Regions from separate parts of the Anaerocolumna chitinilytica genome, predicted to be linked through region 1. Evidence: riboswitches for the same ligand, from Rfam matches in the RefSeq annotation. Region 1 holds a riboswitch; each other region holds the start of a gene.
What was found. A riboswitch is a leader RNA that binds a small molecule or an ion and turns the genes downstream of it on or off. The one in region 1 is predicted to bind cyclic di-GMP.
Positions count from the first base shown of each region.

Region 2: another riboswitch for cyclic di-GMP. It lies ahead of bsdcttw_RS20040 (hypothetical protein); the one in region 1 lies ahead of bsdcttw_RS06400 (fibronectin type III domain-containing protein).
Region 3: another riboswitch for cyclic di-GMP. It lies ahead of bsdcttw_RS14830 (sensor domain-containing diguanylate cyclase); the one in region 1 lies ahead of bsdcttw_RS06400 (fibronectin type III domain-containing protein).

Region 1 is NZ_AP023368.1:1,465,561-1,468,767, reverse strand. Features, by position in the region: gene bsdcttw_RS06400 (fibronectin type III domain-containing protein) at 1-1,111, opposite strand, end outside; cyclic di-GMP riboswitch class I at 1,552-1,636, opposite strand; gene bsdcttw_RS06395 (DegV family protein) at 1,841-2,725, shown strand; gene bsdcttw_RS06390 (CTP synthase C-terminal region-related (seleno)protein) at 2,923-3,207, opposite strand, start outside.
Region 2 is NZ_AP023368.1:4,591,774-4,594,980, reverse strand. Features, by position in the region: gene bsdcttw_RS20050 (phospho-sugar mutase) at 1-973, shown strand, start outside; gene bsdcttw_RS20045 (NUDIX hydrolase) at 1,088-1,489, shown strand; cyclic di-GMP riboswitch class I at 1,645-1,727, shown strand; gene bsdcttw_RS20040 (hypothetical protein) at 1,816-2,145, shown strand; gene bsdcttw_RS20035 (3-oxoacyl-[acyl-carrier-protein] synthase III C-terminal domain-containing protein) at 2,172-3,161, shown strand.
Region 3 is NZ_AP023368.1:3,391,175-3,394,381, reverse strand. Features, by position in the region: gene bsdcttw_RS14845 (response regulator transcription factor) at 1-155, shown strand, start outside; gene bsdcttw_RS14840 (carbohydrate-binding protein) at 171-962, shown strand; gene bsdcttw_RS14835 (DUF2318 domain-containing protein) at 1,102-1,623, shown strand; cyclic di-GMP riboswitch class I at 1,775-1,860, shown strand; gene bsdcttw_RS14830 (sensor domain-containing diguanylate cyclase) at 2,005-3,207, shown strand, end outside.

The DNA of each region.
Region 1 (3,207 bases):
CAAACAAAAGACCTTCACCCCAGACCAGTTTTCCTTTTATATATACACCTATCTTCGTCCACTCGGTGTAATCACTTGCACCGGCATTAAAAGAATAATCATTGGATTGCGTATAATTGCTCCAGTCATTTTTTGCAAATCTTGTTTGTATCTCTTCAAAGTCTCCTGCAATTAAGGAACCACTCCCAGGCTTGAAACCCAGTTCATAATAATAATCAAGACCGTTTGCTATAAAGGGAATTTTTACGAATGTGCCCGTCACATTATCACTTCCAGCACTTGACCAGTCACACCAAAAATTTTGATCCTTTTCCCCATCAATGGTGTAATAGTATCTTATTTTTACATCTTCCAGGTCAAAGGGCAGTGTTCCGGTATTATATAGCTTAAACCATGGATATATGGTAGTTGACGAATCATTTCTCCCATTATTAAACATCTTAACACCAGCTGAAGTAATCTGCGGCATCAGTATGCTAGGTTCTTCACCCCAAACTACTTTTCCACCGGCATAAACCACTGCTTTACTCCAATCCTGGTAATTTGTAGAAGTACTGTTGAAGGAGTAATCATCTGACTGCTTGTAATTATTCCAGTCGGTTCGTGCAAACCTTGTTTTAATCTCAACATTGGAGCCAGCCCCCAAACTCCCGCTGCCGTCTATAAATCCTATTTCCACATAGGTATCGGCCCCCTGATAAAGAGGGTCATTTCTTATAATAGTCCCTTTCACATTTGAAGTGCCTGCACTGGACCAATCGCACCAGAAATTCTGGGATATCTCACCACCCAGCATGTAATAATATCTAATTTTTAAATCAGAAAGACTTACCGATTCATCTCCATTATTAATAATTCTGAAATTTGCATAGATTGTATTGCTGGTTTCGCTTCTGTCAACATTATACATCTGCAGCTGTATAGCAGCAGGTGTAACTGCCTGAACCATTGCTGATGGTTCTATGTCCAGTGAACCTGTAATCTCTTCTTCCTGTCCGCTTTCCTCGGAATAACCCGTTCCCTCTGCAAAAACATAATTATATATATCAAGCACTTGTAATAACATAATGATGCAAATGAAAATTGACAGTTTTTTAATATGCTGTTTCACTTTCCCCACCTCCATATATTTATCTTTTATATACTAACTTATTGGTTTATACAGCCACAATTAGGACTCTGCATGCATGTATATGTAGATAGTTATACTATTCCCTCATTTATTAATCTCCTTTCTTGATTGTTATTTATGAACAGTAATGATGATATTTCAAATAGACTTCATTACTATTAATTTACAGTATTTCTAAATCTCATTTAGGGGTTAAAAGAATTCTTTTTATGATTGTTTCCAGACCTAAGCTTATCCCGAACATCTTTGTTTGATTACTTTAATATGTGATAAACATCATTGGATTGGCTTTATACATCTTACATCCGAGTGGACCGGCGACTTCACCCATTAGAATGTGTGCCCTCAAGACACAATATAAAAAAGCCTGATCGCAAAAAACGATACAGGCATACTATTACCTAGTAGTAATGGTAATCTTCGGTAACCTGGCTACCGTACCCTTCAGGGGTTAGGCCCATGGCTTTGCGTCCGCAGCTTTCGCTGCGTTTGCCTTTATCGGTAAAACAATTGTATATGATTAGTAAAACTTACCATATTACTCATATTACCAATTTTGTCTTATTATGTCAAAACAATAATTCCCAGATTTCGCCCATCAATATAGGTAATTATTCCCATGCTCTACAGTAACATTTATTTTTACCACTATACTTTTAGTCTCAGATTCGATATAATATTCCTATTAACACAATGAAGGAGAAACTCATGGACGACTATCAGATATTCAGCGATTCTTCCTGCGATACACCAAAGGAATTGCTGGATCTACATCATATCATTCTGGTACCCTTTTATATTACATTCGACCTGGAACATTATTACAAAGAAAATATAGAGATAAGTAACGAAGAATTCTATCATAAACTGGCAACAGAAAAGATATTCCCGAAGACCTCCCTTCCCTCCATTATGGATTATTTTCATGCCTTTGAACAGGAGATAACAAAAGGGAAAGATATTCTCTGTCTGTGTCTTACGGGGAAGTTCAGCGGTTCTTACCAGGCAGCCATAAATGCCAGAGAACTCCTGATAGAAAAATACCCCGATAGTAAGATACATATCATAGACTCTATACAGGCCACTGCCGGTCAGGGAATTCTGTTACTTCAGGCCGCATACTTACAAGAAGCCGGTTATAGTTTAGACGATACCGTAAGCCGGCTGGAAGAGATCAAAAAAACAGCCAGAATTATGTTTACCGTTGACACCTTGGAATATCTGGCAAAAGGCGGACGTATCGGAAAGGTAGCATCTCTTGCCGGTACAATGCTTAATATCAGACCTATGATACAGTTAAAAGATGCGGAATTAGTTCCTTATTCGAATATTCGTGGACGAAAGAAATCTCTGGATAAGATACTTGCTATGACGGAAGAGTATTTTACTGAGAATAACGAACGTTACGAGGATTATGACTTCTGTCTCGCAAATGCTACGACCATAGAGGATACAAGAGCTGTTCAGTCACAGCTTGAAGGCTTAATCGGAAGACCTGTTACTTATCCCGTATTCCAGATTGGTGTAACGATTGGTACCTATACAGGTCCCGGTGCTGTTGGTGTCTGTTTTATCAAAAAGTTTGACAGATAAGGCTATGAACCTGAACAACATTTAATACTGTATTAAATATAAAAATCCTGAGCTGTTTACTGACATTCAAAACAACTCAGGATTTCTTTTAAGTTTGAGATTTCTTTTTAAGTTTGAGATTTATTTTTAGCCTCTAAATACCACTTTCACTAAGGCCAGGGTTCGTTTGAAAACTTTCTTCCCTGCACAAACAAATTTCAAATGCCCACGCTAAATTGTCTGGATTGCTTTAAAAATTCATTAACTAACGGATGAGGCTGTTCATAAGTTGAGCTCAATTGAGGTTGAAACAAGGATACAATAAAGAAACTGTTACTTTCCACCATCATTAACCTAGCCTCTTCATTTTCATCGGTACCAATAACCTTAAAACCATTCTTATGTAATAAGTCTTGAAAGCTCTTATTTAACCCAAAGCTGCAGTTATACTTTTCTGTGATTTCATATGCACCAAATATCCGGGTGATAGGTATATTCTTATC
Region 2 (3,207 bases), 2.5 Mb from region 1:
GGGCTATACTAATGTTCATATCGTAAAGGAACAGGAAATGCCCGATGGAACCTTCCCTACCATAGCTTATCCCAATCCGGAAGACCATGCAGCTTTTGCTTTAAGTGAGGAACTGGCACTTAAGGTGGGTGCGGATGTGCTTATTGCTACCGACCCGGATTGTGACAGACTTGCTGTTGAAGTGGTACAGAATGGTAAAATCGAAGCTTTAAACGGCAATCAGGTAGGGGTTCTGATTATCAACTACCTGTTAACTTCTATGACAGAAAAGGGAACCCTTCCTAATAATGCAGCCATGGTAAAATCCATTGTAACCGGTGAGATGGGAAGTGCTATTGCAAAAGAGTACGGAGTTAAGATGTTTAATGTACTTACAGGCTTTAAGAACATCTGCGCACTTTCGAATGAATGGGATAATACCAAGGAATATACTTATATCTTTGGTTATGAAGAAAGTATCGGCTACAATGTCGGCAGTTACCTCAGAGACAAAGACGGAGTCGGTGCAACACTTATCTTAGCAGAAATGGCTGGGTACTATAAAAAACAAGGCAAGACTTTAATTGATGTCCTGAATGAGCTCTATGAGAAATACGGTTACTACCGTGAAGACACCATCTCCATCGTACTGGAAGGCATCGAAGGCCAGGAGAGAATTAAGCGGATGATGGTAGAATATCGTAAGAACAATGCAGGCTCAATTGGAAGTTCCAATCTAATCAAAGTTACAGATTATCTGACCTCGGAGTCTACGAACGTGCTGACCGGTGAGAAGAGTGCTGTTGAGATTGAAAAGACAGATGCGGTAGAGTTCGCTTTTGATGACGGCTGCTGGTATTCCTTGAGGCCCTCCGGAACCGAGCCTAAAATCAAGCTTTATATTTATACCAAAGCAGATACTGCTGAGAAAGCAGAGGATAAATTAACAGAAATCAAGACAAAGGTACTGGAAGTACTGCACAGTATCAAGTAATATAATAGATAGTCATTAATACTCATTGCCAGGTTTGTAAGTACAGGCGTACATGAATTCGCTTGTACTAGGAACTTGGCAATATTTTTAATATCAGAGAAAGAAGGAATAAGAATGCAAGGGTTTAATTGTATCTTGGTATATAGTGAAGATAGAAGTAAGATTCTTTTCTGTAAAAGAAGGAAAGAACCTTATTTAGGACTTTATAATCTTGTCGGCGGAAAAATCGAAAAGGAAGAAGACGGCCTTCATGCAGCCTACAGGGAATTATATGAAGAAACCGGTATTCAGGGCAGTGATATTACCCTCTATCATTTTATGGATTTTACTTATTATAAAGATAAATGTTGTGTGGAAGTCTATGGGGGATATCTTAAACATGCGGTAGAGTTAGCGGAAGAAACCAACCCTCTGGTTTGGCTGGACAGCAGTGAGAACTTTTTCGATTCCGGACGGTTTGCCGGAGAAGGGAATATAGGGCATATGGTAGAATATGTAAGAAAGTACGGACTGTAACATAGTTTTATAACGAATATTAATAAAATATATGTAAATATTATGAATTAATTTAGGAAATACTTGAAAAAATGTAAAATAAAACCTATAATAGTAGAGTATGGTAGAAAAGTAGAAAATGTCATACAATATATTATAAATGAAATGAAAAGACTGAATGAAAAAGGCAAACCTGCCGAAAGACAGGGACGCAAAGCTTCGGGCCTAAGACAGAAGTTATGGCAGCCGGGTTACCATGAAGGTATTAATCCATGGCTTTGCCATGGATTTTTTTATTTCACTGGGATAAGGGTCTTTTCATACACGGAAAGAGAAGGAGAGCGAGTATGGAGAAATTCAGTATTACCGTATCAGGAGATGTTTTAAAGATCGTTCTAGATGGGAAATTCGGAGATGAGGATATAGCAAGCTTTGGTGAGGCCTATGGACAGGCTGTAAGAAAAATCAACCCTTCCCAGGTAAGCCTGGAACTGGATGCCAGAAATATGGGAGTAATTACACCGGATAAACAGGAGAAGTTAAAAGGATTTTTTGTTCTGTATAAGCAGACAGGCTTTAAAAAAGTAGTTTTTCGTATGCAGGATAGTGCAATTCTTGCAATGCAGGTTAAAAGACTCGCCAAAGAAGCCGGTATTGAAGACTTTGATATAAAATAAAAAATACATCAGAGGGAGACGGTTATATGGTGCAGGTTAAAATAAGGGATATCGCGGTAAGTCATGGAAATAAGGTGGTGGATAATGAACCCTATCTGGAGCATTTTCGTAAGAGAGGTAAGGAGGTTGAGCATTTTTTAAGGGATGTTATCGGGAGAGAGAAGCGGTTTTTATTTGAAAATGAAAATGAAAATACTCTGACGATTTCTCTTCAGGCAGTTAACAAGCTTATGGAAAAGACTGGTCTTACAGGTGCTGATATGGACATGATTATCTTATCCAGCCAGCTTCCGGAATATACGGCACCGCCTACTTCCATCAAGATACATAACGCGATCGGAGGAAAGAATGAGTGCATCTGCTATGATGTCAATTCCAATTGCTGCGGTATGGCGCTGGCTTTTGAGCAGACTGCAAAATATATGGCTCTAACGCCTCATGTCTCGAAAGCCTTACTGATAGGCTGTGACTATATTAATATGATGATTAATGAAGAAGAAGAGAATCTATATGGACATTACGGTGATGCTGCCTGTGCTGTGATCTTGGAAAAGACAGCAGAAGATGCCGGTGTCCTGGATTCTGTATGTACAGTCAAATCAGAAGGGGTTGATGTGGCATTATTTCCCGGCTGCGGTTTTTCCAATATCTTTCGAACGGACAATAAGAAAGATATGTTAATCAAATTTGTTCCGCCTACAGAAGATGTTCCTGCTTCCGCAGGAGAAAGTATAAGTAAGCTTTTAACTCGAAACGGACTTAGCAAAGATGATATCCGTATGTTTTGTTTTTCTCAGTATGCACTTATAAACATTCGCAAGATAAGGGAGAATTTTGGTATAGATGAGGACCATAGCCTTTATATTGGGGATGAATATGGCTACACCGGAACCAGCAGTCCCTTTATTACCTTGTATGAAGCAATTGAACGGGGACAGGTTAAGCGGGGGGATTATATCGTAATATGGACGATTGGCTGCGGCTCTCAGAATATTGGGCTGCTATGTAAATACTAACAGATACATAGAAGGGGGAGAATGAGTGAAAGAAAAATCTTTCACT
Region 3 (3,207 bases), 1.9 Mb from region 1:
ACGGGAAAATGAAAGTCTATGAAATAGCCTTTAAGGTAGGATTTCATGATGATAAATATTTCTCCAGAGTGTTTAAAAAGGTAACCGGAATGAGTCCTTCGGTGTATCGGCAAAATATCGGTATTTATGAAGAGGAGAGTATGATTACCTTTTAGGAAGAGGAGAATTACATGATTAAGATTGCATTATATAATAAAGAAGATGAATGCTTCATGGAGCAAGAAGATAATGAACACATTCATCATTTGTTATTTCACAAGTATAAGGATGGAGATCGTATTGTTATTGATACGGATAACCCCCAATTTCTTAGCGTAAAGCTGGATGCTAGTATTGAAAAGGCGGATGTTTATAGTATTGGCGGAAGATTTGAATTCCCGATTCCTTTTGGCGAAGATAGAATGCCATATCCTGCAGGGGCATTTGAAGGAGAATATCATATTCTGGATATTTCAGTGCAACCGTCTGAGTTATGGAAGGAAGAGAGGGATATCAGCACAAATCCCTTGGATGTGCGTTATGAATCTACGGTATTTCCTCATTGCAAAGCAAGTGTAGAAACAAGGGATGAATCTATCTTTGCCGCAAGGAATACCATTGATGGTCTGAAAGAAACCTGCGGACATGGTGTATGGCCCTTTACCTCATGGGGAGATAACGAGGACCCGGATGCTGAAATTCAGATTGATTTTGGCCGTCTTGTTGTAATGAATAAGCTGATAATAAATCTAAGGTCAGATTTTCCCCATGATAATTACTGGAAGCAGCTTGATGTTATTTTTGGAAATGGCTGTACAATGACACTGCAATTAAATAAGACAGGCAGGGATCAGATATATGATTTGAACGGAATGATTGCAGAAAGTGTGAAATTGTGCAAACTTATAAAAGATGAGAAGGATCCTTCCCCATTTCCTGCTTTGACACATTGGCGGGTACTTGGTAAAGAATATCTCAAATAAAGCCATGGCTTTAAAGGGACTGTAATGATAGTCCCTTTTTTATTTCTCTCTCCATACAATCTGCATATTCCACTGATAAAATAAAAGCATTATTTTAAATACCATAAAAGTAAAAATAATAAAAAAGGGGTATCAATGAATGACGAACAAACAGAATAAAAAATCAAATACGACGAGATACTTAATTCTTACAATCTCTGTTCTCGCAATACTGGCAATTGCCTTTGGCTTCAATAGCTTTGGAAAACCAGCCGGAAGCGGAGGAGATTCGGATAAATTAAGGGCAGCTAAAGTAACAGACAGTGATATTGTTATACCGGTTAAGGACATTACGGAAACAGCTAAGTTCTTTCCTGCAAAGATTGACGGTACTGAATTGGAAGTGCTGGCGGTAAAAGCTCCGGATGGTACAATTAGGACAGCCTTTAATACCTGCCAGGTCTGCTATTCTTCCGGAAAAGGCTATTACAAGCAAGAGGGAGACGAGCTGGTGTGCCAGAACTGCGGAAATCATTTCTCAATGGATCAGGTAGAAGTTGTAAAAGGCGGCTGTAATCCGGTTCCGATTACCGATGAATATAAAACAGCAGATGACACTTCGATTACAATCAGCAAAGATTATCTAACCGAAGCTACGGTGATTTTTCAAAATTGGAAATAAATTGTACAAAATGAGGGAGGTTTTTATTAAGCCTCCTTCTTTTTTATTTCCGTTATGTAACGGAAAATGAAGGTAAGTCAGGTGAAATATGTAATATTATGGTACATGATTTGAATTGCAAAATTCCACGAATTATAGTACAATGGACCTATGTTTATAGGGGCAAACTCATTGAAAGATGAGGACGCAAAGCTTAGGGTCTAAATCTGTATGCAGATATGACAGCCAGTTGCACGAAATAGGATATATTTCAGTCTAAGCTCGATTTTAAGAACGAGCTTTTTTTGTGTGTATCCTTCTATTTCGTATTGTGAAAGAAACAGATTTGGGTATTAGGTAAGCAGTAGTTTATCAAACAAATCTGGAAGGGTGATGAGGAATATGCAAGAAAATAAAACCGATTATATTCTGAAAAAAGGAATTCCCAGATTAAATAACACCATAGGAATTTCTCTTGGCTTGGCTGCATTGACAGGTGTTTTATTGATTTTCAATCTGGTAATTAATAATGATCAATCTCTATATGAAGTGGTAAAAACAGATGGAGGAGTGGTATTGATTCTTATTCTGTTGCTTTTTTTGACTGTAAGTTTTGTTTCCAGTATAATCTGTAATCATCAGGTTAGAAAAGCTACCGCTGAATTGTCCTATATTACCAAAAGTGTTCATACAGGATTCCTTAATATTTTGCTGGAACCAGGATATCAGGTCACGTATGCTAATCCAAAGTTTTATGAGATTTTTGGTTATAAAAGGTATGAGTTTGAAACAGAATATGATAATTGTTTTTTATCCTTTGTTTGTGATGAGGATCAGGAGAAAATAAAAGTGCTGAAAGAGCAGTTTGTAAACGGCTCCTATCGGCAGATAGAAGTTAAAATGATTACCCGGAGCGGTGATATTATTAATGTACTTTTGGATGGCAATTTTACCTTAACCCGCGAAGGTGAAAAGGCCTTTTCTGCGGTTTTATTAAACATTACTAATTTTAAAGAAATGCAGAATAAGCTTTCCCTGGAGGAGGAAAGATATCGAATTGCTGCCGAGATATCCAATGATATTCTTTTTGAATATAAGGTTGACAAAGATGTTATGAAATTTGCGGACAAATATACGGAAGTTTATGGACGAACACCTGTAATTGAAGATTTTTCAGTGGTAGAGCTGTACAATAAGAATATGGTTCATCCGGAGGACTGCCAGGACCTCAAACTTTTTGCAAGAACTCTTAAAAGCGGAAAAGAAATGATGGAAGCGGAGTTTCGTATAAAAAATGCAAATAATGAGTATGTCTGGTGTCATATCAGGGGAAAGACTATCTATGATGAGAATAAGGAACCAATCAGTGTCATTGGTAAAGTGGTAAATATTGACCTGCATAAAAAGGAACTGCAAAAACTGGAATATAAGGCTAAGAGAGATTTGCTGACAGGTGTGTATAATAAAGTTACAACAAAAGAAATTATTGATGAATACTTAAAACGCAATCGAAATTCCAAGCATATTTTAATGATGATAGATATTGACGATTTTAAACATGTCAATGATAATTACGGACATTTAACCGGGGACAATATATTAGTA